3 regions of the Tumebacillus algifaecis genome follow, and region 2 is predicted to be linked to each of the others. Evidence: predicted binding sites of a transcription regulator. Region 2 holds the regulator's gene; each other region holds the start of a gene.
The links. Region 2 encodes LexA, which represses DNA repair genes until DNA is damaged. Its sites were predicted from a motif close to CGAACATATGTTCG; they were not measured.
Positions count from the first base shown of each region.

Region 1: CIG75_RS10865 (DNA polymerase IV) is a predicted target of LexA. The motif match lies at 5,409-5,422, and genes of this name have one in related genera.
Region 3: pcrA (DNA helicase PcrA) is a predicted target of LexA. The motif match lies at 8,485-8,498, and genes of this name have one in related genera.

Region 1 covers NZ_CP022657.1:2,616,063-2,626,972, reverse strand. Annotated here, with positions in the region: gene CIG75_RS10895 (phosphoribosylanthranilate isomerase) at 1-294, shown strand, start outside; gene trpB (tryptophan synthase subunit beta) at 291-1,490, shown strand; gene trpA (tryptophan synthase subunit alpha) at 1,487-2,323, shown strand; gene CIG75_RS10880 (prephenate dehydrogenase) at 2,384-3,250, shown strand; gene aroA (3-phosphoshikimate 1-carboxyvinyltransferase) at 3,272-4,552, shown strand; gene CIG75_RS10870 (hypothetical protein) at 4,792-5,328, shown strand; gene CIG75_RS10865 (DNA polymerase IV) at 5,478-6,725, shown strand; gene CIG75_RS10860 (class I SAM-dependent methyltransferase) at 6,861-7,439, shown strand; gene miaB (tRNA (N6-isopentenyl adenosine(37)-C2)-methylthiotransferase MiaB) at 8,310-9,782, shown strand; gene CIG75_RS10850 (YlbF/YmcA family competence regulator) at 9,779-10,201, shown strand; gene mutS (DNA mismatch repair protein MutS) at 10,338-10,910, shown strand, end outside.
Region 2 covers NZ_CP022657.1:2,273,402-2,284,311, reverse strand. Annotated here, with positions in the region: gene CIG75_RS10115 (3-oxoacyl-ACP synthase) at 1-535, opposite strand, end outside; gene CIG75_RS10110 (AfsR/SARP family transcriptional regulator) at 565-3,822, opposite strand; gene CIG75_RS10105 (class I adenylate-forming enzyme family protein) at 3,953-5,452, opposite strand; gene fabG (3-oxoacyl-ACP reductase FabG) at 5,452-6,192, opposite strand; gene lexA (transcriptional repressor LexA) at 6,432-7,055, shown strand; gene glnA (type I glutamate--ammonia ligase) at 7,153-8,487, opposite strand; gene CIG75_RS10085 (MerR family transcriptional regulator) at 8,544-8,969, opposite strand; gene CIG75_RS10080 (methionine gamma-lyase family protein) at 9,152-10,411, opposite strand; gene CIG75_RS10075 (ATP-binding cassette domain-containing protein) at 10,453-10,910, opposite strand, start outside.
Region 3 covers NZ_CP022657.1:828,872-839,781, forward strand. Annotated here, with positions in the region: gene CIG75_RS03630 (MerR family transcriptional regulator) at 1-540, shown strand, start outside; gene CIG75_RS03635 (amidohydrolase) at 621-1,925, shown strand; gene CIG75_RS03640 (DEAD/DEAH box helicase) at 2,064-4,253, shown strand; gene CIG75_RS03645 (YerC/YecD family TrpR-related protein) at 4,465-4,758, shown strand; gene CIG75_RS03650 (geranylgeranylglyceryl/heptaprenylglyceryl phosphate synthase) at 4,825-5,541, shown strand; tRNA gene CIG75_RS03655 (tRNA-Pro) at 5,587-5,663, opposite strand; tRNA gene CIG75_RS03660 (tRNA-Pro) at 5,691-5,767, opposite strand; tRNA gene CIG75_RS03665 (tRNA-Pro) at 5,806-5,882, opposite strand; gene rseP (RIP metalloprotease RseP) at 6,030-7,067, opposite strand; gene CIG75_RS03675 (AAA family ATPase) at 7,266-8,408, shown strand; gene pcrA (DNA helicase PcrA) at 8,550-10,787, shown strand; gene CIG75_RS03685 (bifunctional 3,4-dihydroxy-2-butanone-4-phosphate synthase/GTP cyclohydrolase II) at 10,811-10,910, shown strand, end outside.

The DNA.
Region 1 (10,910 bases), 340 kb from region 2:
CAGCGCGATGAAGAAGTGGGCGCTTTTGCCGGAATTGCGGACGCGGTCCTACTCGACAATGCGCGGGGCGGCTCGGGAGTACCTTTTGCTTGGTCTGAGATCCCGCGGTTGCGCGCTTACCTGAAAGACACCAAGCTGTTTATCGCCGGAGGGCTGGACGCAGACAACGTCGGCGAACTGGTCAACACCTACCGCCCCGATGGCGTCGATGTGTCTTCCGGCGTGGAGAAGGTCGGCTTGAAAGACCCGGAAAAAATCACAGCATTCGTGACGAAAGTGAGGGAGCAGCAATGAGCACCATTTTCCCAGACATCAGAGGACGATTTGGCAAGTTCGGCGGCAAATTCGTACCAGAGACGCTGATGAACGCGCTGGAGCAGTTGGAGCAGGATTTCAACCACTACAAAAACGACGCGGAGTTTCAGCAGCAGCTCCGCTACTATCTCCATAAATACTCGGGACGCCCGACGTCGCTGTACTATGCGGAAAATCTGACGAAGCATCTTGGCGGTGCGAAGATCTACTTGAAGCGTGAAGACCTCAACCATACGGGCGCCCACAAGATCAATAACTGTTTGGCGCAAGGTCTGCTCGCGAAGGTGACCGGCAAAAAACGCGTTATCGCAGAAACTGGGGCTGGTCAGCACGGTGTGGCGACGGCGACCGTTTCGGCGTTGCTCGGTCTGGAGTGCACCGTGTTCATGGGCGAAGAGGACATGGAGCGTCAAAAGCTCAACGTGTTTCGGATGAAGCTGATGGGCGCTGAAGTCGTTCCGGCCAAATCGGGAACGAAAACGTTGAAAGACGCGACCAACGAAGCGATTCGGCACTGGGTAGAGCATGTGGAAGATACGTTTTACATCATCGGCTCGGTCGTCGGCCCGCATCCGTATCCGATGATGGTGCGGGATTTTCAACGCATCATCGGCGATGAGGCGCGTGAGCAGATTTTGAAAGAGGAGGGGCGTCTGCCCGACACGATCGTCGCTTGTGTGGGCGGCGGTTCGAACGCGATGGGCATTTTCTATCCGTTCCTCGAAGACGAAGGCGTGCGCTTAATCGGCGTGGAGGCAGCAGGCGAAGGTGTGGACACCGAGCGCCACGCTGCGACGATCACCAAAGGTCGCTCCGGCATCATTCACGGCTCGCTGACCTATCTGCTTCAAGATGAACACGGACAAATTCAGCCGGCCCACTCGATCTCCGCAGGTCTCGACTACCCCGGCATCGGTCCGGAACATGCGCACCTCGCCGACTCAGGTCGCGCCACGTACCTGCCGATCACCGACGGAGAAGCGCTCGATGCGTTCCAACTGCTCTCCCGGGTCGAAGGGATCATCCCAGCGCTCGAATCGTCGCATGCGATCGCGCAGGTGGTCAAACTGGCGCCAGAACTTCCGTCCGATCATTTGATCATCGTCTCGCTTTCCGGGCGCGGTGACAAAGATGTGCATCAAGTCGCAGAGATGTTGGGAGGGATCGACGCATGACTCGCATCGCTGACACGTTTAGACGACTGCAGGAAACGGGTGAAAAAGCATTCATGCCATTTCTGACCGCAGGTGACCCGAACTTGGCGATCACCGAAGAGGTGATTGTGGAATTGGACAAAATCGGTGCCGACATCATCGAGATCGGCATTCCGTACAGCGACCCGCTCGCAGACGGCCCGACGATTCAGGCAGGTTCCTTGCGCTCGCTGAGCAGCGGCACGCGGATGCCGGACGTGTTTGAACTGGTGCGCCGCGTACGCCCGAAAGTTCGAGCATCGCTCGTGCTCTTTACGTATGCCAACCCCGTGTTTCAGTGGGGCGTGCATGACTTCTTCCAAACCGCCAAAGAGGTGGGGGCAAACGGCGTGATCATCCCCGATCTGCCGCTGGAAGAAAGCGAGGAAGCGCTCGCTGCCGGTTTGGCGACGGGGGTCGATCTGATCCCGCTCGTCGCTCCGACTTCGCAGGAGCGCATCGCAAAGATTGTGGCGCAAGGCCAAGGTTTCATCTACTGTGTCGCCGCCCTGGGCGTCACAGGCGTGCGTGAAAACTTGGATGCCGACCTGTCCAGCTATGTTGCCAGCGTGAAAAAGCATACCGCACTCCCCGTAGCGGTCGGCTTTGGTGTTGGCAAACCGGAGCATGCGGCGATCATCGGTCAGTTTGCAGACGGTGTTGTCGTCGGCTCAGCTATCGTGAAAAAAACGGCTGCGATCGCCGATGCGCTTCAAGCTGGAGATGCGGCACTTGTTGAAGCGACGAAGCAGGATCTTGTTCAGTTTGCGGCTTCCCTGAAAGCGCCGTTGTATCCGAACAAGCAAGAAGCATAATTACAGGAATCCCCCAATTCCTGTCGATTCTTCAATCCCATCCCGAAGGAGGAGATGCCGATGTTCGAAAAAGCGGTGTTGATCGGTTGCGGCTTGATCGGCGGTTCGCTCGCTTTGGCGCTGAAACAATCCCACTGTGTCAAACATTTGACCGCCGTCGAACTCAATCCGCAGAGCTGTCAGCTGGCGTTGTCGCGCGCCGTGGTCGATCATGTGGCAGATTCGCTGCAAGACGCGGTGCAAGATGCCGACCTGATCGTGCTGGCGACACCTGTGCGCGAGATGGCTGCTACGCTCGAAGTTCTGGCCGAGCTGCCGCTTCGTCCAGGTTGCTTGATCACCGACGTCGGCTCCACCAAACGGGAAATTTGTGCGGAGGCGCGGCGTTTGCTGCCTGCCTCCGTTGTTTTTATCGGCGGGCATCCGATGGCTGGATCGGAGCGTTCTGGCGTGGAAGCGGCGACCTCGCGCTTGTTTCAGGGGTCCGTCTATGTGCTGACTCCGTTTGCGGACAGCGATCCTGACGTGTTTGCCAAATGGAAGTGGGCAGTTGAACGCATCGGGGCGCAGGTGATGGTGCTCGACCCCAATCTGCATGATGAGGTGGTGGCGGCGATCTCCCATGTGCCGCACATCATCGCGGCGCAACTGGTTGAACAGGTGGCCAAGTTGTCGCTGGAATCGGAAAGCGGGGCGCTCTATGCCCGGCTCGCAGCGGGCGGATTTCGCGATGTGACCCGCATCGCAAGCGGTAACCCTTTGATCTGGCGGGACATCGTGCTCAGCAACCGCGATGTGATCCGCGACCTGCTACAGGGCTGGCAGCAGAGCATTCATCATTTTTTGGGGATGCTAGAGCAGGAAGCAGGGCCTGAGATCGAGAACTTTTTTTCCAAAGCGGCAGAGTTTCGCGACGGGATGAAGTAGAGGAGGAAGTATTCGATGGATATGGTGATCGAACCGGCCGGGCGCGTGCAAGGCGAGGTCGAGGTGCCAGGCGATAAGTCGATCTCGCACCGCGCCGTCATGTTTGGTGCGTTGGCCGATGGTGTGACACATGTGCGCGGCTTTTTGCCGGGTGCAGACTGCTTGAGCACGATCGATTGTTTTCGCAAGATGGGTGTGGCGATCGAGAGGTTGTCCGAGACAGAACTGCGCGTCACTGGCGCTGGTTTGCACGGATTGCAAGAGCCTGACGACCTGCTCGATGTGGGCAACTCTGGTACCACCGCCCGCCTGATGCTCGGCATTTTGGCGGGACAGCCCTTTCACTGCACGGTCACAGGCGATGCCTCGATTCGCCGCCGCCCGATGGGGCGCGTGACCAATCCTTTGCGGGAGATGGGCACCAAGATCGACGGGCGTGAGGACGGCAGGCTCGCCCCGCTGTCGGTGCGCGGTGGCAATCTGCGCGGGATCAACTATGACTCTCCGGTCGGAAGCGCTCAGGTCAAGTCGGCCATTTTGCTCGCCGGGTTGTTTGCGGATGGCAGCACGGGCGTCAAAGAGCCGGAACCGTCCCGCGATCATACGGAGCGCATGCTGCGAGCGTTTGGCGTGCCCGTATTCGAAGCGGACGGCTACACCTCGGTGCGCGGGGGGGCCAAGCTGACGGCAACGGAGATCGAAGTGCCAGGCGATATTTCCTCGGCCGCCTTTTTGCTGGTTGCCGCCGCCATTCTGCCCGGCTCCGACCTGCTGATTCGCAATGTCGGCATCAATCCGACGCGGACCGGCATCTTGGATGTGCTGCGCGAGATGGGGGCGCAGATCGAGTTGCTTAACGAGCGGGTCTCCGGTGACGAGCCGATCGCTGACCTGCGCGTGCGAGCCGGGGCGTTACGAGGCGTCACCGTGCGCGGTGCGATGATTCCTCGCCTGATCGATGAGATTCCGGTGCTCGCCGTCGCCGCCACGCAAGCCGCAGGTGTGACGGAGATTCGCGATGCGAAGGAGCTGAAGGTCAAAGAGTCCAACCGCATCGCCACCACCGCAGCCGAACTGCGCAAATTCGGCGCACAGGTGGAAGAGTTGGAAGACGGTCTGCGCATTATCGGAGGCATGAAACTGCGCGGCGGTGCGATCGTAGAGACGCACCATGACCACCGTATCGCGATGGCGATGGCAGTTGCCGCCTTGGTTGCTGACGGGCCTGCGACGATTCGCGACTGGGAGTCGGTCGATGTGTCGTTTCCAGGGTTTGCACAACTTGTGCAAAATATCAGATAATTCATTGACAAGCGGAAGGGGAATCGAGTATTCTATTGCCAAGAAGCTTAGTTCTGGTTTCTCTCCACTCCTATCATAGTTTGCCTGCTCCTTGTGCGGAGCAGGCCTTTTTTTGTTGGGGTCCTCGATTGCTTATCGGTAGAGATCGAGGCATCCGCTCTACGATGTCGGAGATTGTACGTCTTTTGTGGCCAAGCGCTGAATAGAATGAACTTGAACAAGCGCAAGGGGGCCTTCGCGTGAGGAATCTACAGCTTTTTTATCACACTGTCACCGCTCAGGTTGTGATCGTCCTGTTTATCTTGATAAAAATTTTGCTGGTGCCGTATCTGGTTTGGCGCTTCTTAGGTGCAACGTCTGGGGCGATGGTCGTGCTCGATGTGGCGACGATCGTGCTCGGGACGCTGCTGGCTTTGTCGATGGGGATGGTCGGCTATTATCAGGCCCGCCATTTTGAGCGCGAGCGCATGCTGGCGGAGTCGCTCTGGTATATGCTGTGCGTCCACGGCCCAGCCGGGCTGTTCCTGCTTTACAAATGGCTGAACGGCGGGGCCTGGGATACTCAACTGTTGCTGGTGCTGTCTGGGTGGCTGTCGATGTTCTCACATCCGATGAACCTTGTGGGTTTTTATGGCCCGTGGGTGGATGGCGTGGCACTGCTGGCGATGGCTGGCTGTTATCTGCTCGGCGTCTTCGTTTTTCATGATGAACATCGCCATGAAAAGGCCGAACCGATGAGCTTCCAGCACCTGCGCGTCAAAGGGCGGTTGAAATGACGATATTAAATCACTCTATCAATATGCATCAATATTACTGTATCACTTCGGGAGAAGTGGTACATTTTTTGATTGCATCACGAACCTATGTTCGCATATACTAAGAACAATACAGGAACATTTGTTCTTAATTTAGTGGTGGTGATATTGTGGAAGGGTACGATTTAACAGATAAGCGGCAGATTCTGCTGGTCGATATGAATTCGTTTTACGCGAGTATTGAGCAGGCGCAAAACCTCGAGTTGCGCGGCAAGCCGGTCGTGATCTGCGGCGATCCGGAGCGACGCAGCGGCATTGTGCTGGCGGCGAGCAAAGAGGCGAAGCAGTTTGGGATCAAGACGGTCGATCCGCTGTGGATGGTGCAGCAAAAGTGTCCGCAGGCGGTGATCGTACGTCCGCGTATGGAGACCTATGTGGAAGTGTCGGTGCGCATTATGGAGATCGCGCAACGTTTCACGCCACAGGTGGAAGTGTTTTCGATCGATGAAATTTTCCTCGACTTGTCGGGGACGGAAAAGCTATGGGGTGGGCCTTGGGAGGTGGCGCGCCAGTTTCGGCGCTTGGTGCGGGAGGAGACGGGCGTGGTCTGCTCGGTGGGCATCGGCTACAACAAGCTGGTCGCCAAGGTCTGCTGTGACACGAAGGCGAAAAAGTCCTCCGAAGGGATCTGGGAGTGGAAGCCGCAGGACATCGTTCGGGAGATGCATCCACTTCCGGTGCGCGAACTGTTTGGCGTCGGTTCCCGCATGGAGCGCCATTTTCACTCGCGCGGCATCGTGACGATCGGCGACCTCGCTCGCTATCCGCTGCATCTGTTAAAAAAGCGGTTTGGCATCATGGGCGAAGTGTACCATCTCTCCGCCAACGGCATCGATTATTCGCCGGTCACGCCAAACACATTTCGCCAAGACATGAAAAGCGTTGGGCATATGATGACGTTGCCTCGCGATTACGAGACGGCTGCCGAGGTGGAGGTGGTGCTGCTCGAACTGTGTGAGGATGTCTGTCGCCGCTTGCGGCGGATGGGACGCAACGGGCGAACCGTCCACATGCACTGCGGATATCATGGCTTGGTCGGCGGTTTTTCGCGGCAGGTGTCACTGCCCTATTCGACCAACATCACCCGCGAGGTATATGCGGCGGCTTGTCAGATTTTCCACGAGAAATGGTCAGGTACGGCGGTGCGCTCCGTCGGCATCTCGGTGGAAAACTTAGGTGATGACGGAGAACAGCAACTCGACCTCTTCCATGATCGCGAGCGCGAACGTCGTCTCGCGTACACGATCGACAGCATCAAAGACCGCTTTGGCAACACCGCGTTGGTGCGTGCCGCTTCTTTGACACAAGCGGGGCAGGCGTTTGAGCGGTCCGGGAAGATTGGCGGACATTATCGATAAAAAATCGAAAATTCTAAACAGAGTGCCTAGGCGCTCTATTTTTTTTATTTTATAAAAAATTTCCCGATGACTTCTGACCGATTATCGCGTATGATGAAATCATCACCAAAAATCCGACTAAGGAGATTGAGTAACTTGGATATTCAATACGTGAAAAATACGCGACGTTCAGATAAATTTGTTTTTCTTTCGAAATTTTTAACTTCGCCCAAGCAGGTCGGGTCCGTCCTGCCTAGTTCGCGCTATTTGACAAACAAGATGCTAGAGCCGATCGATTGGGACCAAGTGCGCGCTGTCGCTGAACTTGGCGCGGGTACTGGCGTGTTTACGCGGGCGATCAACCGTCGCATGCATCGTAAAGCGCAGGCGGTGATCTTTGAAGCGGACCCGATGATGCGCAACCGATTGAAAGAGCAGTCCCCAAACCTGAACTACTGGGGCGATGCGACCGAGTTGAATCACGCGTTGCAACAGTTTGGCATGGGCAAACTCGATGTTGTCTTCTCTGGGTTGCCGTTTGCCAATTTTGAGCAGGACATGCGTGACAAGTTGCTCAGCGAAGTGGTAGAAAGCTTGAAGCCAGGCGGTAAATTTATCGCTTTTCAATACTCCTTACAGATGAAAAAACAGCTCCAAGAGCGTTTTCGCAGTGTCAAGATCGGATTTGTTCCGATGAACGTACCGCCCGCCTTCGTCTATATTTGCCAAAAATAGGGACTAGGTGTTAGGCGAAGTCTGGATGTGTTGCACAGGCAAAGACGTGCAGGTTGTCGCGGTGAGGGGATTGTTCCTTGCGGTATAAAAATTTGTACTTTACACAAAGTGGATGAGTGCGTGAGGGTGAAGACGCGGCGCAATCAAGGTAGCGTTGGCGGCCTGAACGATCCTGTCATCACTTGAGCTAAAGCACGAATTTTTATACTGGATTGCTTCGCGAAGTAGTGACTGCGACACACATCAGCAAGGAGAAGGTGGAAAGGAATGGGTGCGACGTCATGATTCCTCAGTCCGTTTCGCCTCACATCGAGCGAGGCGGATTTCGGCGCAACAGCGCCGCCGGTGTGCGAGGGACCTGCTCGTGACAAGCGGGGTTGGCTCGCTGCTGATCATCTGAACGAACTCAACTGGTCGTAGCATGAGAATGGTTAAATCATGTAAGACTAGAAAAATGTACAGCTTGTGCAGAAGGAGACATTTCTTTAATATAAGAAACAGTTCTCAACAAATTCAACGTACTCCTTCTGATTGGATTTGGAACGTGATATCGAGCAAATTTGTACGGTATCCCCCCACAAATGCTCATGACCATTTGTGAGGGAAAATGACGAAGACCCGCCCTGGCTAGGCGGGTTTTTTTACATAGTAGAGGACGCGCACTTGATTTGTGCGAGCGTATGGCAAGCTACGACGTCCCCCAGAGCAAATGACACCTCGAGATGTTCCTGCCCTCGTTGCGTCTCAGTCCCCGAGATGACAAGCGTGGATCGACAGCATATGGTAGGAGGTTGGTTAACTTGTCTTGTATTTCACTTGCGAATTTCGATATAATGGCAGTTAGTCAACGAGTAGAGGAAGGGGATTCTGATGAGCGCAAACAACGAAGGTTTCATTCATATAGACGATCTGGACCAGCATGCTGCTGACACGCACCGCCCGACGATTGCGGAGCGACAGCGCGTCGATTACCGCGAGATCGCCAAGGAAGTTGGCCGCCTGGGTGAGGGGAAATCCTATTTTATTCGCACACACGGCTGTCAGATGAACGAACATGATACTGAGATCATGTCCGGGATGCTGGAAGAGATGGGCTATAAGGCAGCTCGTGAGATGCTTGATGCCGATTTTATTTTGTATAACACCTGCGCCGTTCGTGAAAACGCGGAGGACAAAGTCTGGGGCAACCTCGGTTCCTTGAAGCCGTTGAAAGCGAGAAATCCGAACCTGATCATCGGTCTGTGCGGATGCATGGCACAGGAAGAAGTAGTTCGTGACCGCATCCGCACCACACACCCGCATGTTGACCTCGTCTTTGGTACGCACAACATCCATGTGTTGCCTGGCTTGGTCGAAGAGGCGCACCACAGCAAGGAGACGATTTTTGAGGTCTGGGATGCAGCGCATGAGGGCACGATCGAAAATCTGCCGAGAGTTCGCAAAGATGATGTGCGCGCATGGGTGAACATTCAGTATGGCTGCAACAAGTTTTGCACCTATTGCATCGTGCCGTTTACCCGCGGCGAAGAGCGTTCCCGCCTGCCGCAAGATGTGATCGAAGAGATCCAGCAGTTGGCGGCGGACGGTTACAAAGAGATCACGTTGCTCGGCCAAAACGTCAATGATTACGGCATCGATCTGCAGGATGTTGATTTTGCTGATCTGCTGGAGATGGCTGCGCAGGTGGAAGGGATCGAACGCATCCGTTTCACCACCTCCAACCCGTGGAATTTCACCGACAAGCTGATCGATACGATCGCTCGTCACAAGAAGATTCCAAACTACATCCATCTGCCGGTGCAGTCTGGCTCCTCGCAGGTGTTGCGCCGGATGAAGCGCGGGTACACCCGTGAAGAGTACCTCGATCTGGTCAACCGGATCAAAACTCGCATTCCGGATGTTGCGCTGACCACAGACATCATCGTCGGTTTCCCAGGCGAGACGGAAGAGCAGTTCCAAGAAACGGTGACCTTGATTGAAGAGGTGCGTTATGAAGGCGCCTACACGTTCGTCTACTCTCCGCGCGCTGGCACGCCGGCTACCCGTCTGCCCGATGATGTCTCGGAAGCGGATAAAAAACAACGCCTGTACCGCCTGAATGATGTGCAAGACAAGATTTCGCTGGAGCAAAACCAAAAGCTGATCGGTCAAGTGCTGGAAGTGTTGGTGGAAGGCGAATCGAAGACGAATGCAGACGTGCTGCAAGCGCGTACCGAGTCGAACAAACTGGTGCATATCGTAGGTTCGAAAGAGCTGATCGGCCAACTGATCCATGTGAAAGTGACCGAAGCCAAGACTTGGTACTTGCGTGGTGAAATTCTTCCGCAGGGGGTGGGCGTATGAGCAACGTGCTCGCCGAACATCCTGTGCTCGCAGAACGTGCCGAACAGATCGGCGCAATGGTGACGCGGTCGCTGGAGATGTCCATTTTTAAACAAGCGGAACGCGATCTGCATCAGAACCAAGAAGCGCAGAACCTGATTGCAGAATTGCAGCAAAAGCAAGCGGCAGGCGAGGCGGTCGATACCTTGCTCGACAGTCTGGAAGGGCTCGATGTGGTTCGACATTTCTCGGTCGCACAGCAAGGGCTGTCCGAAGTGGTTGAGCATGTGACGAAGATTTTGACGGCGACGCTGTCGGGTCGTTTGGATATCGTGCTGGAACAGGAGGGCGGATGTTGCTCATCCTGCCCCGCGACTGGCTGTGACGGAGTTTCCGCCAGTGCAGGCTGTACCGGCAGCGCGTCCACTTGCTCAGCATAAGAACATGATTGAATGGAAAAGTCTGGTTTCTCACAAGAGGAATCAGGCTTTTTTGTTTGAATAAGGTAGGGACTAATTTTCGCGACTTTTGATATAATGGACAACGAATGAGCATAGAGCGGGAGGATTTAGCTGAATGGCGAAGTTTACACCGATGATGCAGCAATATATGGATACTAAAGCACAGGCGCCCGACGCCTTGTTGTTTTTTCGCTTAGGCGATTTTTATGAACTGTTTTTTGATGATGCGGTGACGGCTGCGCGGGAGCTCGAAATCACCTTGACCGGGCGGGGTAGCGGGTCGGATGAAAAAATTCCGATGTGCGGTGTACCACACCATTCGGCGGAGAACTATGTGCTACGCTTGGTGGAAAAAGGCTATAAGGTGGCAATTTGTGATCAGGTGGAAGATGCATCGGCGGCTAAAGGCATCGTGCGCCGTGAGATCGTGCGCGTCGTGACGCCGGGCACGGTGATCGAAAGCAAAGCACTTCAAGAAAAGACCAACCTTTACCTCGCGTCGGTCGTGCCCAAAGACGGCATGTTCGGGTTGGCGTTTTGTGATCTCTCGACGGGGGAATTGTCAGTTGTGGAACATGCAGATGAGCAGGCGATGCTCGATGAGATGATCCGCTTCCAGCCAGCCGAAGTCGTCGTTCCGGCGGGAGAGGAGAACAGCGAGTATGCAATTACCATGCACGATCTGTTG
Region 2 (10,910 bases):
GTGGATGCCCTTTTTTCAAGATCACTGCCGCTCCTCCGGCACCGAGGTTGTACATAAAGCGGGTGCGCGGGTTGCTGTAGTCGATAAAATCGGAATTGCGGTAACCGCCCGCCAGCAATACCGTGTTGATCTCCGGGTCTGCGATCATCATATCCTTGGCCACTTTGAGCGCCATCACCATCGTCCCACACCGCTGCTGCATGTCGAACGCGAACGCATTGACAGCGCCGATCGCCTCCTGCAGTTTGATCCCTGCCGTCCACAGCGGATACTCTTTATGCTCTTCTCCGATATAGATCACGAGGTCGATCGTCAACCGATCCACGCCGCCCTTTTCTAAAGCCTGCTCAGCCGCCCAGATGCCCATCTGGCAGGTGTGGTCATCAGGGCCCGGAATTGGCTTCTGTGAAAATCCGAGCTTGCTTTCGATAATTTCCTGCGGTATCCCGCTCTTTTTTGCAATCTCTTCGCTAGTTTCATACGTCTTCGGCAGATAGGTGCCGATGCTGACAATGCCGATCGAAGGGGTATTCATCGTTCGCTCTGCCTCCTCTATCCTCTACTTTAGAGCATAGAAGTTACAGCAGAGTTACCCGCCCCGCGCACCAGCCGCTGATAGAGTTTGGTCGTCTCCGCCATCGGCGTCAGTCCGAGATGGTCGGACAACTGCGTCACACAGCTTTTGTAAGACGAGATGACCATGCTCCGATTGCCCAACTGATGGTAGCAGATCATCAAAATTTGATAAGCCGCCTCCCAACTCGCATCACTTTGTAAGATTCGCTCACAGCAGACGGTCGCATCCTGATAAGCCCCGCGCTCCTGATAGAGGCGCGCCAATGCCTCCAACGCTCGCAGATACATCGTGCGCAGCCGCTCCCGCTCCGCCGAACACCATTCCAAATAGGGCTGATCCTGAAGAAAATCCCCTTTATATAACAACAGCGCCGCTTCCAATTGTCCAACCGCCCGCATTGGGTCTACCGATGCAGACTGCAACCCGCTCTCGGCCAGCTTTTCAAACTCAATGGCATCGATCCACACCGCCGCTTCCGGGTCTAAACGATAGGCCGTGTCCAGCCTTTCAATGAAGAAGCAGTTCGAGCGGGCCTCCCGTTTTGGTTCAATCGCATGCGTAAGCGCATTCATCGCTACTTTAAAATCACGGTTCGCCGTCTTCTCATCCATCTCCGGCCACAGCAGTTCATAGAGTTCGTCGCGCTGTACCAACTGCCCATGTCGGGTGACCAGCAGTTGAAACAACTGGCGTGACTTTTCGCGCTTCCACTCTTTGCGGGCCACTTCCTCCAAGCCCCGCACGACGACAAATTTGCCTAGGGTCGAGATGCGCAGCGTATACCCCGGGTGTTTTTCTGCGCCTTTGCAACCCATCATTCGCAATACTTTTTCCGCGCCTTCCAAGCCCAATGCATCCCGTGCTTCAATCAAAAACGGCACGGTCATCTGCAGGTCGCTCGGGCCAAACAGCGTTCGTCTGATAAAGAGATCGTAAAATCCGTGCGTTTCCACGCTATGTAACAGCTCGGTCACCTGTTGTCTGAATTCCGCTTTGTTTTCCAATCGCAAATACAGCATCGACAGCCATAGCCGGACGCCAGCAAGGCAATACTGATCACCGCACGCTGCAAACCCCGCTTCCGCCTCCAATAGCCAGGGCAGCGCTTCCTCGCAGTACCCCCATGCGGTAAGCACCGACCCCTGCGCCAGACGCAACAGGTTGGCACACCACAGATCATGGACGTGCAACGCCAGCTCCAGCCCTGTTCGCGCATATGTTTCCGCCAATTCAAGTTCACCGAGCAGTCCTGTGGTGATGCAAAGTCCCATCAGTCCTTCAACTTTACCGCGCTCCACACAGAGTTCTTCGCTCATCCGCACAGAGCGGTGGTAGCAAGTCTGCGCCTCTTCCAACCGTCCGGCTAGCACCATCGCATGACCGAGCCGCATAAAGCCTACCGCTTCCACAAATGGCGACTGCAATTTTTGCCCGATCGCGATTCCCTGTTCGGCGTGCCAGCGCGAGGAGTCCGCTTCGCCGAGGAACGCATCGATCAGCGACAGCAACAAATGCATCTCCCGGTGCGATTTGGCGACGCGGTGCTGTCCGTTCGATGCGTCTCGCCACTCTTTTTCGATGATCGCAAGCGTCATCTGCCGCGCAGACTTCAGGCGACCGGTCCGCAGGTGCAGACGCACGTCCAACTCATCGCGCACCTGTTCTGGCATCAACGCGTCGGCGCGCTGAATCATCTCTTGCGCCTCCCGTAACTGCCCGGAGTTGGTGTGGTTCTCAGCCAGTAGCCGCAGGGTTTGAAACGTTTCAGCCGGGTAGTCGTCGCCGAGGATCTGGACCGCTTTTTGCAACCAATAGTTCGCTTTGACTGGCTGGATCGTATCGAGAAACACTTGTGCCTGCCCGCGATAGACATAGCTGCGACCTAGCGCATCTCCTTTTTGGATATAGCCACCCTCCGCCAGCGTGTACCAATGTTCCGCCTCGTGAAAACGGGACAGGGCGCGATCGACTTCGCCTCGCCAAAACAGCAGTTTCGGATATTGTTCGAGCACAGCACCGGGCAGTTTGTCGATCCAACCTTTCATCAGCTCCAATCGGCCATTTGCCAGCAACTCTTCCCCGTGCATCAGCAGAAGCCGCACGACCGCTTGCATTTTGTCGGCAGCCGAATAATGTGCCATCGCCATTTGCAGATCACCGCGCCCTTCATAGAGGGCAGCGGCCATCTCCTGAAGGTCTGTCCACTCCGATCGCTCGAGCTTTTTCACGGCGTGCGTTTCTAAAAATTTTTGAAACAGCCGATGATAGCGATAATGACCAGACCCGGCTTCGGTCACGAACAGACCGGAGCGCTCCAATTGCCGGAGCATCTCCGCCGAGTTGACCCGCCCAAGCAGCAGATTGCAAACGTCCGGTTCCATCGTCTGCAGAATGCAAGTGCGCTCCAAAAACACCTGCACTTCTGGCGGCTGACGGTCAAATACTTCTTCGGCCAGATAGGTGAGCAAGGCTCGTCCCGCTTCTGGCTGAGTCTGCCAAAGTTCGGGCAGTCCCATGCCTCGCTCCAACCCTTTCCAGATCATTTGCAACGCGATGATCCAGCCTTCTGTCTGCTCCTGAATTTCGCAGACCTGCTCAGGGTCCAACACGATGCCATATTCTTCTTCAAACAGCGCCGCGATCTCGCTTGTCGAAAAGGTCAGCTCTTTTTTTCCGATCAAGAGCAGGTCATAGGTAGCCTGCAAGCGCTTGATCGCATCGATCTCCAGCATTCTGCGGCTACCGATCACCAGATGGAGATGGGCAGGCAGATAACGAATCAAAAGATCGAGCACCGTCGCGATCTCGGGAACTCCCGCCACCGTATGCAGATCGTCAAGCACGAGCACCGTCGGGTCCGGAGCAAATTCGGCAAGATCGTTGATCAGCAACGTCAGACAAGGTTGCAGCACCGCATGCGAGAGTTCAGCATCTTCTAATAATCGCAGCGAGCGTTCGCCAATCTGCGGCTGAATCGCTTTGAGGGCATGAATCAGATAATTCAGAAACAGAAAGGCATCGCGCTCCCCTGCTTCCACCGAGTACCAAGCGATGTGGTCAAACTGTGAACACAGATGAGCCACCAGCGCCGTGCTCTTGCCGTATCCGGCATCAGCTTGCACCAGCGTCACCGGATAATCGGCCACTTGAATCAACAGCTCGTCCAACCGTTTCCTGCGCAAACATTGAATTTTGACACGAGGCGGCACCAATTTGGTAGTAAGCATTAGCGGCTGTGAATTCATAAGCGTCCTCCTTCGTGCAAATACTTCCTGAATTTTCTTAACTAAATCCCCAGACCTATTTCGTGTCCCGAACTGACAATCCCTGCCGCAGAAAAAATGCACCTGCGCACAGGTGCATCCTCTTCCTTCGTTATGCAGTTGCAAAGCAAAGCGCAGTCAGTTGCTTTTTATCGATTTTTCCAACTGGCGTCATCGGCAGTTGATCGAGGAAGACATACGACTTCGGCACTTTATACCGAGCCAAGTGTTCCGTACCGTACAATTTGAGTTCGTCTGCAGTTAAGGTGGTACCGCCCTGCAAGACGATCACCGCCGTCACGACCTCTCCCCATTTGGGATGCGGGACACCGATGACCACCACTTCCTTGACAGCCGGATGCGCAGCAAGAATGTGTTCGATTTCCAAAGGGTACACATTTTCCCCGCCTGTGATGATCATTTCCTTCTTGCGGCCGACGATATAATGATACCCGTCCGCATCGCGCCGTCCGAGATCGCCCGTGTGCAACCAGCCGTCTTGCAACGCTTCGTCCGTAGCTTGTTGGTTGTTCCAATAACCGGAGAACACGTGCTGCCCTCGAATCAATAGCTCACCCGTTTCCCCTGGAGCTACATCTTGTCCCAAACCATCGACCAGCCGCACCTCGTTGTGCAACATCGGCAAGCCGACACTGCCGATTTTTACTTGGGCGAGATCAGGATGGATGTAAAAATTGTTCGGGCCCGCTTCGGTCAACCCGTAGCCTTCTTTGAATTGCAAACCTTTCGCCCGGTACGCCTCATAGATGTGGAGCGGACAAGGCGCACCGCCTGAGAGAAACGTATGCATCGTCGCGGACTTATAATCCGAAAATTCGGTAGATTCTATCAACATGTGGTGCATGGTCGGGACGAACAGCGCGATCGTGCACCTTTCGCTTTCCAACACTTGAAGCACCGTAGGTGGATCAAACTGGTCACCGATCACCGCCGTGCCGCCCATGTATAACACTGGCATCAGCAGCGCATTCAGCCCGCCTGTGTGAAACATCGGCAGGTAGACCGGAGTCACTTCTTGCTCGGTCAAGCCCCAAGACGCCACCGTATTGATCGAGTTCCAAAGCACCGCTCGATGTGACAGCACGACTCCTTTTGCTTGACCTGTCGTGCCACCTGTATAGATGATCGCCCACGCCGCTTCCGCATCCACTTCTGTCGGTCGATACGTCTGTGCCCCCTGTTCGACCACCGTCTGGTATTCATCCTGTGCCAGAATCAGCGGCACCAAGCCGCTCAGCCTCTCCCCCGCTGCTGCAAAGCGATCATAGCAGACCAGCAACTTCGGCGTACAATCTGCCAGCACATAGGTCAGTTCCGCATGTGAAAAGCGGTAGTTGAGCGGGACGAAGACAGCGCCCGTCTTGCCTGCCGCAAACAGCAGTTCGAGATAGGAGGCTGAGTTGGGAGCCAACAGCGCAATCCGGTCACCAGGCCCGATACCCTGTTGTTGCATCCAACTGGCCAGTCGGTTCACACGAAGGTGCAACTCCGCATAGGTGAGGCGCAGGCCCGTACCCGCCTCGACCACCGCCGTCTTGGCGGGAGTGAGACGGGCGCGGCCTTCCAGCCATGGAAACCGCGCCGTCCCCATCAGAAGCTCAAGCCTCCATCGACAGCAAGCACCGCGCCGTTAATAAAGCTCGCTTCATCGGAGGCCAGGAACAGATAGGCATTCGCGATGTCGCGCGGCTGACCGAGGCGGCGCAAAGGGGTCTGTTGCTTCATCACATCAAGCACTTTATCCGGAACCTTATCGGTCATGTTGGTGGTGACAAAGCCCGGTGCGACCGCGTTGACGCGCACGCCTTTCGGACCGAGTTCTTTGGCCCACGTCTTGGTCATGCCGACCACCCCTGCCTTGGTTGCAGAGTAGTTGGTCTGACCGACATTGCCGTACTGAGCGACGACCGAGGCCGCATTGAGGATGACCCCGCTACCTTGTGCCATCATCACTTTAGCAGCCGCTTGGGTGCAAAGAAAAACGCCAGTCAGATTGATCGCGATCACCTGATCCCACTGCGCTTGCTCCAGTTTGACCAAAAAACCGTCGCGGGTGATGCCAGCATTGTTGACGAGAATGTCCACACGGCCAAAATGTTCAACAGCAGCCGCTACGACCTGCTCCGCATCATGGGACGACGACACGTCCGCTTTTATAAAATGAGCCTCTGCGCCAAGTCCGCGCAGCTCTTTAACGACAGCCAATCCGTTTGCTTCATCAAAATCGGCGATGATCAGCTTTGCCCCCTGTTGCGCGAACAAGAGTGCTGTCTCCTTGCCGATCCCGTTTGCTCCGCCTGTGATGATCGCTGATTTGTCCTGTAACCGCATTGATCGATCCCTCCATCATGTACACGTTCTAATGACACGTTCTGTTAATGAAAATTATACCACGCATTGTTACAGGGCAGTTGCAAGGGTCAAAACTCAGCCAAGGGTGAGCAAAATAAGAACTTACGTTTGTATCCGCTACCAACCTGTGGTATAATTTCATCAACAATGAATTGGCGAACATATTTTCCCATCATCATATAGTGCTCATACCATGTAGTTGAGGAGTGTTTCTTGCAATGATCAAGCTGTCCAAGCGGCAACAGGAAATCATGGAGTTTATCAAAAGAGAAGTCAAAGACAAAGGGTATCCCCCATCGGTTCGTGAAATCGGTGAAGCGGTCGGACTGGCCTCCAGTTCCACCGTGCACGGTCACCTCGCCCGCTTGGAGCAGAAGGGCCTGATCCGCCGTGACCCGACCAAGCCACGCGCCATCGAGGTGCTTGACGAGGACCAAGCGACCGACTCCCGTTTTGAATATTCGACCGTGATGGCCCCGATCGTTGGCCGTGTAACGGCAGGCTTGCCGATCACCGCGATCGAAAACGTGGAAGACTACTTCCCGTTGCCAACTCGCTTTGTTGGTGACAGCAATGTATTCCTCCTGAACGTCGTCGGTGAATCGATGATCGATGCAGGGATCTACGACGGCGACCTCGTCATCGTCCGCCAGCAAGCTACCGCACACAACGGTGAAATTGTCGTCGCCATGACGGAGGACGATGAAGCGACCGTCAAGCGCTTCTACCGCGAAGCTGATCATATCCGCTTACAGCCGGAGAACCCGACCATGGAAGCGATGCACTACCGCAACGTCACGATCCTCGGCAAAGTGGTCGGCGTGTTTCGCGGAATTATGTAAACCTACTATCCTTCCGCCCGCTTTGGGCGGTTTTTTTATTTGTCGATCATCCAACACAATCAAAAAAACCTGCCCACAAGGGCAGGTTTTTTACTTCTTAGTACATGGTCAAGTATTGGTTGCGCTCCCATTCGGTGACGGTTGTGCGGAACATATCCCATTCGATTTGCTTCGCTTCGACAAAATGTGTGACGACATGTTCGCCAAGAGCGCCGACCATGATTTCGTCAGCCAGCAGTTCGTCGATCGCCTCTTTCAGCGAAGCCGGCAAGGAGTGGATGCCATTTTCCAAACGCTCTTCTTCGTTCATGACATAGATGTTGCGGTTGACCGGATCGGCCAGCGGCAGATCGCGACGAATGCCATCCAGACCTGCTTGCAACAGCGCTGCCAGTACGAGGTACGGGTTGCACGCCGGGTCGGGGTTGCGGACTTCAATCCGAGTGGACAGACCGCGGGATGCCGGGATGCGAACGAGCGGCGAGCGGTTTTTTGCAGACCATGCGATGTAGCACGGCGCTTCATAGCCCGGAACGAGTCGCTTGTAGGAGTTGACCGTCGGGTTGGTGATCGCTGCAAAACCGCGCGCATGCAACAACACCCCGGCCAAGAAGTGTTTCGCAGTTTCGGACAAACCGAGTTCATCGCTTTCATCGTAGAAGGAATTGGTGTTCCCTTGGAACAACGACAGGTGGCAATGCATCCCCGAGCCGTTGATACCAAAGATCGGCTTCGGCATGAAGGTCGCATGCAGGCCATGTTTGCGGGCGATCGTTTTGACTACCAGTTTGAAGGTCATGATGTTGTCAGCCGCGGTGACAGCATCCGTATATTTGAAGTCGATCTCATGCTGACCGACTGCAACTTCATGGTGAGAGGCTTCGATCTCAAAGCCCATCTCTTCGAGCGTCAGCACGATTTCACGGCGGCAGTTTTCACCGAGATCCACCGGTGCGAGGTCGAAGTAACCGCCTTGGTCGTTAACCTCGGTGGTGATATTCCCTTGACCGTCGAGCTTGAAGAGGAAGAATTCCGGCTCCGGACCGACGTTCATCGTATCAAAGCCCAGCGCTTTTGCATCTTCCAGCGCGCGCTTGAGCGTGGAACGCGGGTCGCCTTGGAACGGCGTGCCGTCCGGCATGTAGATGTCGCAGATCAGGCGAGCAACTTTGTAACCTTTTTCCGTTTCCCACGGAAAGATCAGCCAGGTGTTGAGATCCGGGTAGAGGTACATATCGGACTCTTCGATGCGAACAAAGCCATCAATTGAGGAGCCATCGAACATCATCTTGTTATCCAACGCTTTCTCAAGCTGGGAGACCGGGATTTCGACGTTCTTGATCACGCCGAGCAAATCGGTAAATTGCAGTCGGATGTAACGCACATTCTCTTCTTTGGCCATGCGTTTGATGTCTTCTACTGTGTAGCTCATTTCTGGTTCTCCTCCTCAGGCTCCATCCTCATGCGGGATGAATGCTCTATGTTTATTTAATGGAAAAACCGCGATAGGTCGCCAGCGTTGAACGGGTTGTTACCCGGCATCGCCGGACGGCGCAGCATTTCCTTTTTCAACATGTCGCGCAGTTCACGATCTGATAGATCTCGTTTCACATCCTGTGCGATCTGCTGCACCTGTTCTTTTGGCGTAGCAGGCAACAGATCGGAAGCGGTCTTGGCAGGTCCAAGCACCGTCTTGATCCCGGCAATGTTCAGCCCTTGGTCGATCAGCCGCTTGATCTCAAGCAAGCGTTCCACGTCATTGAAGGAAAACAATCGCTGATTTCCATCTGTACGTGCTGGCCGGACCAAACTGTGCTGTTCATAGTAGCGGATCTGTCGGGCGGTCAGGTCGGTCAGCTTCTGGACGATGCCAATCGGGAATAGGGCGAGATTGCGTCTGATTTCGTCGTTCATTCACATCAACGCCTCTCCTTTGATAGCCTTATTATATGTCGTGTCAGGTATAGGTGTCAATGCATGTAAGGAAAGTTGACATGAAAATTTTTGAGATCCTGGCAACAGACAAAAGACCATGTCGGAAAGGGAGGCCCCTCCCCCATAACATGGTCTTTTCATCCACTTCCTATGTCAGCTTTTTACAACAAGCCTTTTTCTTTCAGACCAGCCACTGCCGATAACACGGCTACTTTGGCGTGGGCGTACGTTAAGCCACCTTGGAGGTAGCCGATAAACGGTTCACGGATTGGACCGTCAGCCGACAGCTCGATCGATGAGCCTTGAATAAACGCACCCGCTGCCATGATCACTTCGTCAGCGTATCCAGGCATCGCCCAAGGTACCGGCTGGACATGGGAATCGACAGGTGCTGCCGCCTGGATCGACTGACAAAATGAAATGAGTCTCTCCCGCGACCCAAGCTGTACCGCTTGGATGATGTCGGTGCGCGGCGCCGTTGAAGCGGGATGTGTGATCAGCCCGAGCTCCTCAAACAGCCCAGCAGCAAATACCGCCCCTTTCAGCGCCTCCCCCACAACGTTCGGGGCGAGGAAGAAGCCTTGGAACAGCGTGCGATTCGTGCCGAGCATCGCCCCTTGCTCCGCCCCGATGCCCGGTGCGGTCAAGCGGCACGCGGCACGGTGTACCAAATCGGCACGCCCCGCCACATAACCACCGCTATGTGCGAGACCACCGCCCGGATTTTTGATCAACGAACCGACGATCAGATCGACGCCCACTTCGGTCGGCTCTTGACGCTCGGTGAACTCGCCATAGCAGTTATCGACAAAGACGATCACATCCGGCTTGATCTTCTTGACAAAGCGCACCATCTCACCGATCTGTTCCACCGAAAACGAGGAGCGCCACGAATAGCCAGCCGAGCGCTGAATGCCGATCATCTTCGTGTTCGACTTGATCTTGTTGGCTACAAGGTCAAAATCGACTTTGCCGTCCAAAAGCGGCACGGAGTCGAAGGAAACACCGAACTCCTTCAACGACCCTTCCCCATCTTCACCGCGCACGCCGATCACTTCTTCGAGCGTATCGTACGGTTTACCTGTGATGTACAGCAGTTCATCACCTGGACGCAGGACACCGTATAGCGCCAGCGCGATCGCATGCGTTCCCGAAACGATATGAGGTCGCACCAGCGCAGATTCTGCGCCAAACGCCTTGGCATAGACGCGTTCCAATGTTTCACGGCCTGCGTCGTTGTGACCATACCCGGTCGAAGAAGCAAAATGAAAATCACTCACCTGTTCCTCTTGGAACGCTTGCAACAGTTTGGCCTGGTTATAGACGACCGTTTCGTCGATCAGGCGAAACTGCGCAGCCAATTTCTGTTCAATCTTGGCGGTCAGTTGCACCCAAGTCGGATTCTGTAAAAGTTGTAGCAAGGACAAAATACGTCTCTCCCATCTATGAAACATACTTTCCACTATACCATAAAAAATCGCTGTAAATCGCCGATCCGTTGCACCGCACCGCTCTCACCGATCTGTCCTTCCTTGATCACCACCACCTGCTCATCTCCCAGCGGATCAATCTGCTCGATCTGATGGGTGCTCACGATCACGACCGCATGGTAGGACAGCTTTTGCAACTGCTGACGAAAGTACAACGTCTCTTGCAGATCGAGCCCTTCAAACGGCTCGTCCAAGATGCAAAGCCTTGGATAATGGATCATGGCTTGCACCAGACCTACTTTTTGCAACTCGCCGCCAGAAAGCTTGCTCAGCTTTCGCCTGCTCTGCTCGGTCAAACGCGCTCCAGCGATCATCTCTTCCACGCGCGCTTTGACTCGCGCGCGTGGAATGCCTTTGTGAATCGCAGCGTTGGTTAAAAACTGCGCCACCGTCATCTCCGGGTAACCTGTGAACTCCTGGGGCAGATAAC
Region 3 (10,910 bases), 1.4 Mb from region 2:
GATCTGACCTGCCAACTGGTCAGTCCGCGCCAGGGCGAGCGGGGTCTTGACATCGGCACGGGGACGGGCAATCTGGCCGGACGTTTCTTGGCCCAAGGGATCGAGATCGCAGGGATCGACCAGTCGCGAGAAATGCTGCGGCAGTGTCAGGCCAAATACCCGCAGATGGAGACGAAGCTCGGCAATTTTTTGGCAATCCCTTACTTGGATGACCAGTTCGATTTTGTCGTCACCTCGTACGCGTTGCACCATTTGACAGACGAACAAAAGCTGCTCGCCTTCGAGGAAATGCGTCGTGTACTCAAGCCGCACGGACGGATCTGCATCACCGATCTGATGTTTGAAAATAAGGCAAAGCGTGCAGAAGTGCAGGCGGCGTTCTACGCTGCGGGCCGAGAGGACCTGTGGGCGCAGATCGAGGATGAATACTACGCCGACCGCTCGTTGCTCCTGAAGTGGTTCGAAGACAACGGCTATCTCGCGCAGGCCAAGCAGGTCAACGACTTTTTGCACATCCTATACGCCGTCCCGATCCGCTGACTCGAACAGGCTTGCGTTTGACGTAGCGTCAAGCCTTACAATCGGCTCGACACCAACTTTCCGAAAGGGGTAGTGAGAAGATGAGCCTATTGATTGAAAATGCGAGGATCGTCACGATGACAGGGGATACGGTCACGCCCGTGCTGGGGGACTTGCTGATCGAAGGAGAGTTGATCACAGCGGTGGGCGAGGTGCCGATCGAGAAAAAGATACAGGCAGATCAGGTGATCGACGCAACCGGAATGATCGCCATGCCCGGTCTGGTCAACTGTCACAACCATGCGGCGATGAGCATCCTGCGCGGGTTTTCCGAAGATTTGCGACTGATGGAGTGGCTGTCTCAAAAAATGTGGCCGGCCGAAGCGCGCATGACAGCGGAGGATGTGTATCTCGGGACGTTGTTGTCCACAGTCGAGATGATCAAATCGGGCACGACCACGTTTGCCGATATGTATGTGTTTACAGATGAGGTGGCGCGGGCGGTTGTCGATTCGGGGATGCGCGGGGTGCTAACACGCGGATTGATCGAGATGGATGAAGGGCGCGAGGAGCGTTTCACCGAGGCGAGGTCACTCTTCGAAACATGGAGCGGGGCGGGAAATGGCCGCATCTCCGTCATGGTCGGCCCGCACGGTCCGCACACCTGCCCACCCAGCTATTTGAAACGGGCGATTGCGCTCGCGAAAGAATTCGACGCGCCCCTGCACATCCATCTGGCGGAGACGACAGAAGAAGTGACGTTGATCAAGCAGGAGTACGGCCTGACGCCGACTGCCTATTTGCAAGAAGTCGGGCTGTTTGACCACCATGTGGTGTTGGCGCACAGCGTACATCTGAGCGCAGCAGACATTGAAATTTTGCGCCGTGCACAACTGCGAGGCGGCATCGCGCACAATCCGGTCTCCAACCTCAAACTCGGCTGTGGCATCGCCCCGATCGTCGAATATATGCAGGCGGGTCTCACCGTCGGTCTTGGCACTGACGGGCCGGGCAGCGCGACGACGCTCGATCTTTTTGAAGAGATCAAAGCGGCGGCCTGGATGCAAAAAGTGCGAACGTTCGACCCGACTGCGCTGAATGCCAGCCAAGTCCTGCAGATGGCGACTCGCGAAGGCGCAAAGGTCCTCGCCCTCGAAGATCGTATCGGCACTTTGGAAGCGGGCAAGCGGGCGGACGTGATCTTGGTGGACCTGAACGCTGCTCATCTTCGACCTCATCATGACGTCTCCGCGCTGCTCGCATACAGCGCCAACGGTGCGGACGTGCATACCACGATCATCAACGGTGAAATTCTCATGCGCGACCGCAAATTGACAAAACTTGACGAGCAAGCGCTGCTCACAGAAATCGAAACGCGCGCCAAGCGGATTGTGGAAGGGATTTAAGTGCGCAAACAGAAGGATAGAATGAGAAAGTAATCTTGATCGTCAACAGGAGCGGATCGCGCTTGCACCGACAGCCTGTCGAACTGCTCGCACCGATCAACTGACGCTCTTCTGCACGAGGAATAGGAGGAAGCCGGAATGACCTTTGAACTGCTCAGCCCGACCATCCAAAAGAAAATCTGGGATCTGGAGTGGCGCCAGTTCACTCCGATTCAGGAAGCGGCCATTCCGGTCTTGCTCGAAAAGCGCCACTGCCTGCTGATGGCAGGAACCGCTTCGGGGAAGACCGAGGCGGCTTTTTTGCCGATCTTGAGCGCTTTGGAAAAGGCGGGGCAGACCGGGGAAGGTCTTAATGGATTGAAGGTCCTCTATCTGTCGCCGCTGCGTGCCCTGATCAATGACCAATTTGAACGGATCGAACGCTTGACCGACACGCTCGACATCCCGCTGCTCAAATGGCACAGCGATGTCTCGCGCAGCAAAAAGATGACCTGGCTCGACAACCCGCGCGGCATTTTGCAGATCACCCCGGAGTCGCTCGAATCACTCCTCGTCAACCATACCGAGAAAGTGCCTCGCCTGTTCCAAGGCGTGGAATTTATCATTCTCGACGAATTGCACGCCTTTCTGGAAAGCGACCGCGGCCTGCACGTTCAATCCTTGCTCCACCGCATGCGCCGCTATCTGTTGCAAACTCCGGTCATGGTCGGCCTGTCCGCCACGATCGGATCGCCCGAAGTTGCACAGCGCTACCTGTATGCGGATGATCCGGATGGCGTGGCCGTGCTCAACCCGGGCGACGAGAAGCGTCAGATCTTTTTGCAAGCCGACTATTTTGGAAAAGAAAACACCACCCTTCCCCAAGCGCTCGTGCGCGACATCTACGACCTGACCCGCTCGAAGAAAACGATCCTTTTTTGCAACTCCCGCGGCCAAGTCGAAGAGTTGACTCACAAGCTGAACGAAACGGGGAAACAGCTCAGCGGAGCGCTGTACACCAAGCGCTACTACCCGCATCACTCCTCGATCGACAAAGGAGAGCGTGAGTGGATCGAGGAGCAGATGCGCACGACCGCACAGCCGCTTACTGTCGTCAGCACCAACACGTTAGAGCTTGGGATCGACATCGGCTCGCTCGACCTCGTCGTGCAGCTTGACGCCACTTCTTCCGTCTCTTCGCTCAAACAGCGGCTTGGCCGCTCGGGACGACGCGCAGGGACCGACTCCTACCTGATGATGTACGCGACCGAAGAGGAGGACTTGGTGCAGGCGGTGGCGGTGACCGAACTGCTTTTTGACAAATGGATCGAGCCACCAGAGCCCAGAACGGCAGTCTACGATCTGCTGTTTCACCAGCTGCTCGCCCTCTGCACCGAGCGGCAGGGCGTGTTTCGCGACGAACTGCTTGAGGAGATCGCAGCCAACCCGACTTTTGCAGAGCTTGAGTCAACTCGTGTCCGTGAACTGCTGCAGTGGATGCTGGAAGAGGATTGGTTGGAAGTGGTCGAAGGCAGATGCATCCCCGGCATCCAAGGGGAACGACTTGTGCGCTCGCGGGATTTTTACTCCGTTTTCCAAACGCCGGTGCTCTACAAAGTGATGCACGGCACGCGGCTGGTCGGCACGATCGAAGCGTCCCCGCTCGTCATGGCGGGGGAGACGGTGTTGCTCGGCGGGGCGACCTGGGAGATCACGGAGATCGATGAGAAGCGGGGAATGGTCTATGTCATCCCCGCGTTTGATGGCAAGCGTCCGCTCTGGCTGTCCGGCGGGCGTCAGGTGCATCCGCAGATCGCAGAGCAAATCTACGCGGTCTACACGGGCAACGAAGAGTACGACTACCTGAGCCCCCGGGCGTGGCATCGTTTGCAGGAAGCGCGCCTGCTCGCGAAAAGGCAAGGGTTTGAAGCAGGTGTGTGCGTGTTGCAAGAAGGGGCGCGAGCGTTGACCTTGTACGATTTTGCAGGCACTCGCCGCCAAAACGCTTTGGCCACCCTGCTGCGCGGCTGGCTTCGCGAACAAGGCTTGGGGCTTGTGATCAAGCAGAGCACTTTTTCGATCACGCTGGAAGGCGGCGAGATTCCAAAGGGATTTGCCAAAAAGCTGGTCACCTTTCTGGTCGAAGTGCTGACCCGCCATACGGAACTCAAATACTTGATGATGGGTCGCAGCGCCGAACCGGAAGGGGGTCCGGCCAGCAAATTTGCTGCATACTTGCCAATGAACTTTCAGCGTTGGATCGAAGACGAGATCGAACGCGATGTCGAAGGGCTGCGCGTCTGGGTGCAGGCGCAGAAGTGGAAAGCGGTGCGCGTTGGCGGTCGCTGAGCGAACAGAGCAGCGAGCGAGTTGTGATTTCGCTTCGAACGACAGGAGGAATCTTGCATCGCAGAGCTTTCTAGTCAATAATAGGAAAGAGCAACTTTGTGGCAGGAATGTTGATTCCGATTGTCGAATAGTATAGCGTCATAGGAGTAAAGCGTTACTGCTGTACCGCCTGTGCACCGCAAACATTTGGGGGTTTTGGAGGGGATAGCTCATGCAACTTGATAAACTGCGCGACAGAACGGTCGATCAGCTCTTCGACTCGATCCTCCAACTGCGCACGCTTGAAGAAGCATATAAGTTTTTCGATGACCTCTGCACAGTCAACGAAGTGCAATCTTTGGCCCAACGACTGGAAGTAGCCCGCATGCTCCGGAAAGGTCAGACTTACAACCAGATTGAAGCAGAAACTGGGGCCAGCACTGCTACCATCTCCCGCGTTAAACGCTGCCTCAACTACGGCACGGATGGCTACAAGTTTGTGCTCGATCGTCTAGAAGAGAAATAGTGCACAGAAACCCTTGCTACTCTAGCGGCAGGGGTTTTGTTATGACAAGTGAGAGGAGGCACCAGCATGATGATGAGTGAACAGCTGTCATCACCTTGGCGCCACTGGCGGCACGTCGTCAAACTCGACCCAGCCCGCACGATCTGCGACCAAGCTTTGCAAGCGATCGCGGCCTCGGGTACTGACGCCGTCTTCCTCGGCGGCACCCAAGACATCACCTATGAAAACACCAACGCGCTGCTTGGCCGCCTCCGCCGCCTCGCACCCAACCTCCCGCTCTGGCAGGAGATCTCAACTGTCGATGCGGTGGTTGACGGAGTGGACGGCTATGCTATCCCGCTCGTGCTCAACACTGCCGACCCGCACTGGCTGATCGGTGCGCACGCCGAAGCCATTGAAAAATACGGATCATGGATCGACTGGAACAAAGTGTTGGTCGAAGGCTATCTCGTTTTGCATCAGGCGGCGGCTGTGGCCAAACTTACCAAAGCCAATGTCAACCTGACCGCTTCGCAAGCGGCAGCCTACGCGCTTGCAGCCGAGACTCTTTTTTCCATCCCTGTGCTGTACATCGAATACAGCGGCACGTTTGGCGACCCTGCACTGCTCGCCGAAATCGCCCGCACCACTCGTCGGGCTCATCTCTTCTACGGTGGAGGCATCGACTCCTACGAAAAGGCGGCCGCGATGGCCGAACATGCGGATACGATCATCGTCGGCAATGCCCTGTATGCAGACAATTGGCGCACCGTTCTCGCCGACACGATCCGCGCTGTTAAATAGGAAAGCATAAAAAAACCACCGACATCACATCGGTGGTTTTCACGTTGGTCGGAATGCAGGGATTCGAACCCTGGACCTCTCGCTCCCAAGGCGAGCGCGCTACCAAGCTGCGCTACATTCCGGCGTATGAACTTGGTGGGAAATAAAAATGGTCGGAATGCAGGGATTCGAACCCTGGACCTCACGCTCCCGAAGCGTGCGCGCTACCAAGCTGCGCTACATTCCGATCCTACAAAAAGCACGATGACAATCAAAGAGTAAAGATGGTCGGAATGCAGGGATTCGAACCCTGGACCTCACGCTCCCGAAGCGTGCGCGCTACCAAGCTGCGCTACATTCCGATATTACCAATTTCGCAGTTGTTCGAGTGTGTGTTGCTCACCCGTCAACGAGATATAGAATAACATAGGGCGAAGAAGAGAGTCAATAGTTTTTTCGGTAAGAATTTTGGAGGAAAAGAAAATCCCCTCCGAAGAGGGGATCATCGACTAATTCGAGAAGATGTTGAACACGTCTTTAAACGTCACGACCACCATCAACGTCAACAGGAACAGAATGCCAACGAAGTTGATGCTCGCTTCTCGTTCCAGCGAAATTCGCTTGCCGCGGCGTACCCATTCGACCAGCAGGAACACCAGTCGTCCACCGTCAAGCGCCGGGAACGGCAGGATGTTGAGCACTGCGAGGTTGACCGACAACAGGGCTACAATATACATATAATGCGGAACGCCATTATCGGATGCCTGTCCTGTGATGCGAATGATCTCCACGGGACCACCGATCTCTTTAAACGAGACCGCACCGGTCACCAACTGTTTAAAGCCATTAAAAGTAAGCGCGGTGAGCTCTCCGGTGCTGCGCAGCGCCTGCCTGGTGTTCTCACCGAAGCCGCCAGCTTTGACAAAGCTTGTCTGCTGTTGGAGGCCAATTCCGATCATCGGACGATTTTCTTCCACATTCATCTTCGGTGTGACCGTCAGATCGACACGATTGCCATCGCGCAGCACGCCGATCTCCATCGGGGTGTCCGCATGTTTTTGCACAGCGCTGTTAAAATCGACTGGCGACTTCAGCTCTTTGCCTTCGACCCATTTGATCTGGTCGCCGGCCAACAGACCGGCTGCCGCGCCCGGCTTGCCTTCCTGTACGCTGCCGACAAAGAGATTTGGCGTTGGTGCGCCGTAGATATTGAACAGCAAGGCCAAAATCACGAACGCGCCGATGATGTTCATGATCACGCCTGCGACGATGACGAGAATCCGTGCACCGACGGGACGATTGTTGAAGTTGTCAGGTGCGGCTGCCGCTTCCGGGTTGTCCTCTCCGTACATCTTCACGTACCCGCCAAGCGGTATCCAATTCAATCGATACAAGACACCGTTTCGCTGGTGCTTGATGATCGACGGTCCGAAACCGACGGCGAATTCATCGACGCGGACGCCGGTGGCACGCGCAGCCCAGAAGTGACCAAGTTCATGGATGAAGATAAGGAACCCAAGTGCGAGTAGGGCCATCACGATGTTCATTTCGAGTCATCACTCCCATTCCTTCTATAATATGCAGGCAGTAGCATCCGAACATACTTATGAGCCGGATAAACAGAATATTCACGACCCATTATAACATAAGTTGGGACTTCTTGACTGTACGCCGCGTGCGATGATGTGTGTACTTTTCGAGAACAGCGCATGATAATGAAAGAGAACAAAGGAGGGAGCGCCTCAATGACTGTCCTCACGGTGCTGGTCGGCATCCCGGCCAGCGGAAAATCAGCAGTCGCCCGCGAACTGATCGAAGCTACGAACAGCATCTGGATTCAGGGCGACAGGTCCCATCATGCGACATCTGGTGAACAGGATGTCCGCACAAACAGCGGAGATCTGGTGTTTCGAAAGTTGCAAGACCAACTGCGTACCGCGATGCAAAGCGGTCGCAACATTGTGCTCGACGCCAAGCTTCGCACGCCCACTTACCGCAAACCATACCTCGAACTCGCGCGAAAGCACGGTTATGCGACCGAGGCAATTTTTCTAAACGATCCGCTTGAGACGGCGCTCGCCAACAACGAAAAGCTCCGCGAGCAGGGTGAACTGTCGCTCTCAGAAGAGCAGCTTCGCCGTGCTGAACGTCTCCTGCAAATCCCGACCTATGCGGAGGGTTTCGACAAGATCAAAGTGCGCACAAAAGAGCCGATCGACGAGGAAGCGGCCGCATTTTTCCATGCGCACAAAGCGCGTCTAATCAAGGAGCCGTGCAAATTGATCCGCGAACTGGAGGCGGACGGGCGTTTAGAAAAATGGCTGCCAGAACTGCACAACGCAATTCCGGTCGATCAGCACAACCCGCACCATCATTTCACCGTCTATGAGCACATTATCAAAGCGAGTGAAACGGTTGCCGGCAGTTCGTTAAAAATGGTCTGGACGATGTTGCTCCACGACATTGGCAAAGCGTACCCCGGCATCAAACAGTTCCTCGGTGTCGTCACCACCCCGTTCGGGCGCTGGCAAGCGAAAGACCGCGTGCTGATCGACAACGGTGCCGACATACGGGAAGGACGTGACCTAGGCGATTTTTATAGCGTGCAAGGTGAAAAAATTCCCAAGGCGCACATTAAAACCGATCTGAACGGACATTTCTACGACCACGAAAACCTCGGCGCGCAACTGTCTTATCGCATTTTGACACGTTTTGGCTACTCGCACGATTTTGCGCTGAACGTGGCGACCTTGATCCAATTTCACATGCTGATGCCCCGCGATATCGTCACGGTCGAACTCGCGCAACTTCGCAAATTCTATGCAAAAACTGGCCCGTACGCTGCCGATCTGATGCTGGTTCGGCTCGCCGATACGCGCGGCAAATAGCAATTCCTCACGAGACGCGGCTCAGAGAACATTTTTGCTGCGTCTGTTTTTTTGTGGGCGAGAGTGCTTGGTTGGGAGAACTTATGTTTGCTATAATTAGCTACGATAAAAGAAGTAGAACTGACATGAGGTGTTGCTCACATGTTTTCAATACAAGGCGGGGAGAAGATGCTTGAAAATCTCAATCCGCAGCAAAAAGAGGCGGTGTTGCACAGTGCAGGCCCGCTGTTGATTATCGCAGGGGCAGGCTCGGGCAAGACGAGCGTCCTCACCCGCCGCATCGCCTATCTGATCGAAGAGCGCCGCGTTGCGCCGTGGCAGATTCTGGCGATCACATTCACCAACAAAGCGGCCCGCGAGATGCGCGAACGAGTCGAGAACCTGATTGGACCGACTGCGCATGACATCTGGATCTCGACGTTTCACTCGATGTGCGTGCGCGTTCTGCGCCGCGATGCCGATAAGCTTGGCTACACCAATTCCTTTACCATCCTCGATGCGGGCGATCAACTCACCGCCGTCAAGCAGTGCTTAAAGGAACTGAATCTCGACCCGAAAAAGTTCGACCCGCGCGGTCTGCTCGCCACGATCTCCAATGCGAAAAACGATCTGCTCACCCACGAGCGCTTCGCTTCCACCGTCCGGGACGGCGACGTGTTTGGCGGCGTGGCTGCCCAGGTGTACGAAGCCTACCAAAAGAAACTCAAGTCGAACAATGCGCTCGACTTTGACGACCTGATCATGAAGACGGTCTATCTGTTTCAACATCACGAAGATGTGCTGTCGCTGTACCAAAATCGCCTGCATTACATCCACGTCGACGAGTATCAAGACACCAACAAAGCGCAGTACAAGCTGGTGCAGATGCTGGCCAAGAAAAAGCGCAACATCTGCGTCGTCGGCGACTCCGACCAGTCGATCTACGCCTGGCGCGGTGCGGACATCACCAACATTCTCAATTTCGAGAAAGACTATCCGGAGACGACGGTGATCAAGCTCGAGCAAAACTATCGCTCAACCGGACGGATCTTGGAAGCGGCCAACCATGTGATCGCCAACAACCGCGAACGCAAAGAGAAAAATTTGTGGTCCACCAAGGCTGAAGGCGAACTGGTCAAGCTCTACAAAGCGTATGATGAGCATTCGGAAGCCCAATTTGTGATCCAACAAACTCTCGAACATCTCAAGGGCGGGGGCAGACATTCTGACATCGCTGTGCTCTACCGCACCAACGCCCAGTCCCGTGTGATCGAGGAAGCGTTGCTCAAATCGACCGTTCCCTACACGATCTACGGCGGGGTCAAGTTCTATGAGCGCAAAGAGATCAAAGACATCTTGGCCTACCTGCGCTTGATCGCCAATTTGAATGACGACCTGTCGCTCACCCGCGTGATCAACGTGCCCAAACGCGGGATCGGCGATACGACGGTCGGCAAGATTCTCGACTATGCTGCGACGCACGGCATCTCCGCCTTTCAAGCGCTGATGGAGATCGAAAACGTCGGCATCCGCGGCAAAGCGAACGGGGCGATCAAAGAGTTCGTCCTGCTTTTGCGCAACTTTGCGACGCAAATGCCGTATCTTTCTGTCACGGACTTGGCTGAAGAGGTGATGAAGCTCACTGGGTACCGCAAAGAGCTGGAGCTGGAAAAAACGCTGGAAGCCGATGCGCGTCTGGAAAACTTGGACGAATTCCTCTCCGTCACCGCAGAGTTTGACAACAAGCACGAAATGACCGAAGAAAATCGCCTCGTCGAGTTCCTGTCCGATGTGGCGTTGATCGCCGACAGCGAACAGTCGGAAGGGGAGACGGGACCGGAGTCGATCAAACTGATGACACTGCATGCGGCAAAAGGCTTGGAGTTTCCCGTCGTGTTCCTCGTCGGCCTCGAAGAAGGCATGTTTCCGAGCAATCGAACGCTGACCCAAGGCGATGAACGCGACGTCGAGGAGGAGCGGCGCCTGATGTATGTCGGAATCACCCGCGCCGAAGAGAAACTGTTCATCTCTCATGCTGGGTCACGGATGATGTACGGTCAGATCAAAGCCAATCCACCGTCCCGTTTCATTCGCGAAATTCCACCGAGCCTGTTGGAAGAAGTGGGCATCATCCGCCGCCAGCCTGCACAGGAGCGCGTTCGAAGCGACATTCCGGGCCTGCAAAACGGAACCCGCGTGCCGAGCGGGTTTGGTGCCGATCCCAATTTGACGTGGGAAGTGGGCGAATGGGTCGCACATCGCAAATGGGGACTTGGCGAGATCGTGAAGTCGGAAGGCGTTGGTGACAACTTGGAGCTGTACATCCAGTTTGAAGACCTCGCCATCGGCATGAAAAAGCTGTTGGCACGCTTTGCGCCGATCGTCAAGGTGGAGGACTAGAGTTTTGGAGGGAGAAGAGTCAGATGGCACACTTTCATCGAATCGAAGAAGCGCTTGAAGACCTGCGCCAAGGAAAAGTGGTCATCGTCGTAGACGATGAAGACCGCGAAAACGAAGGCGATT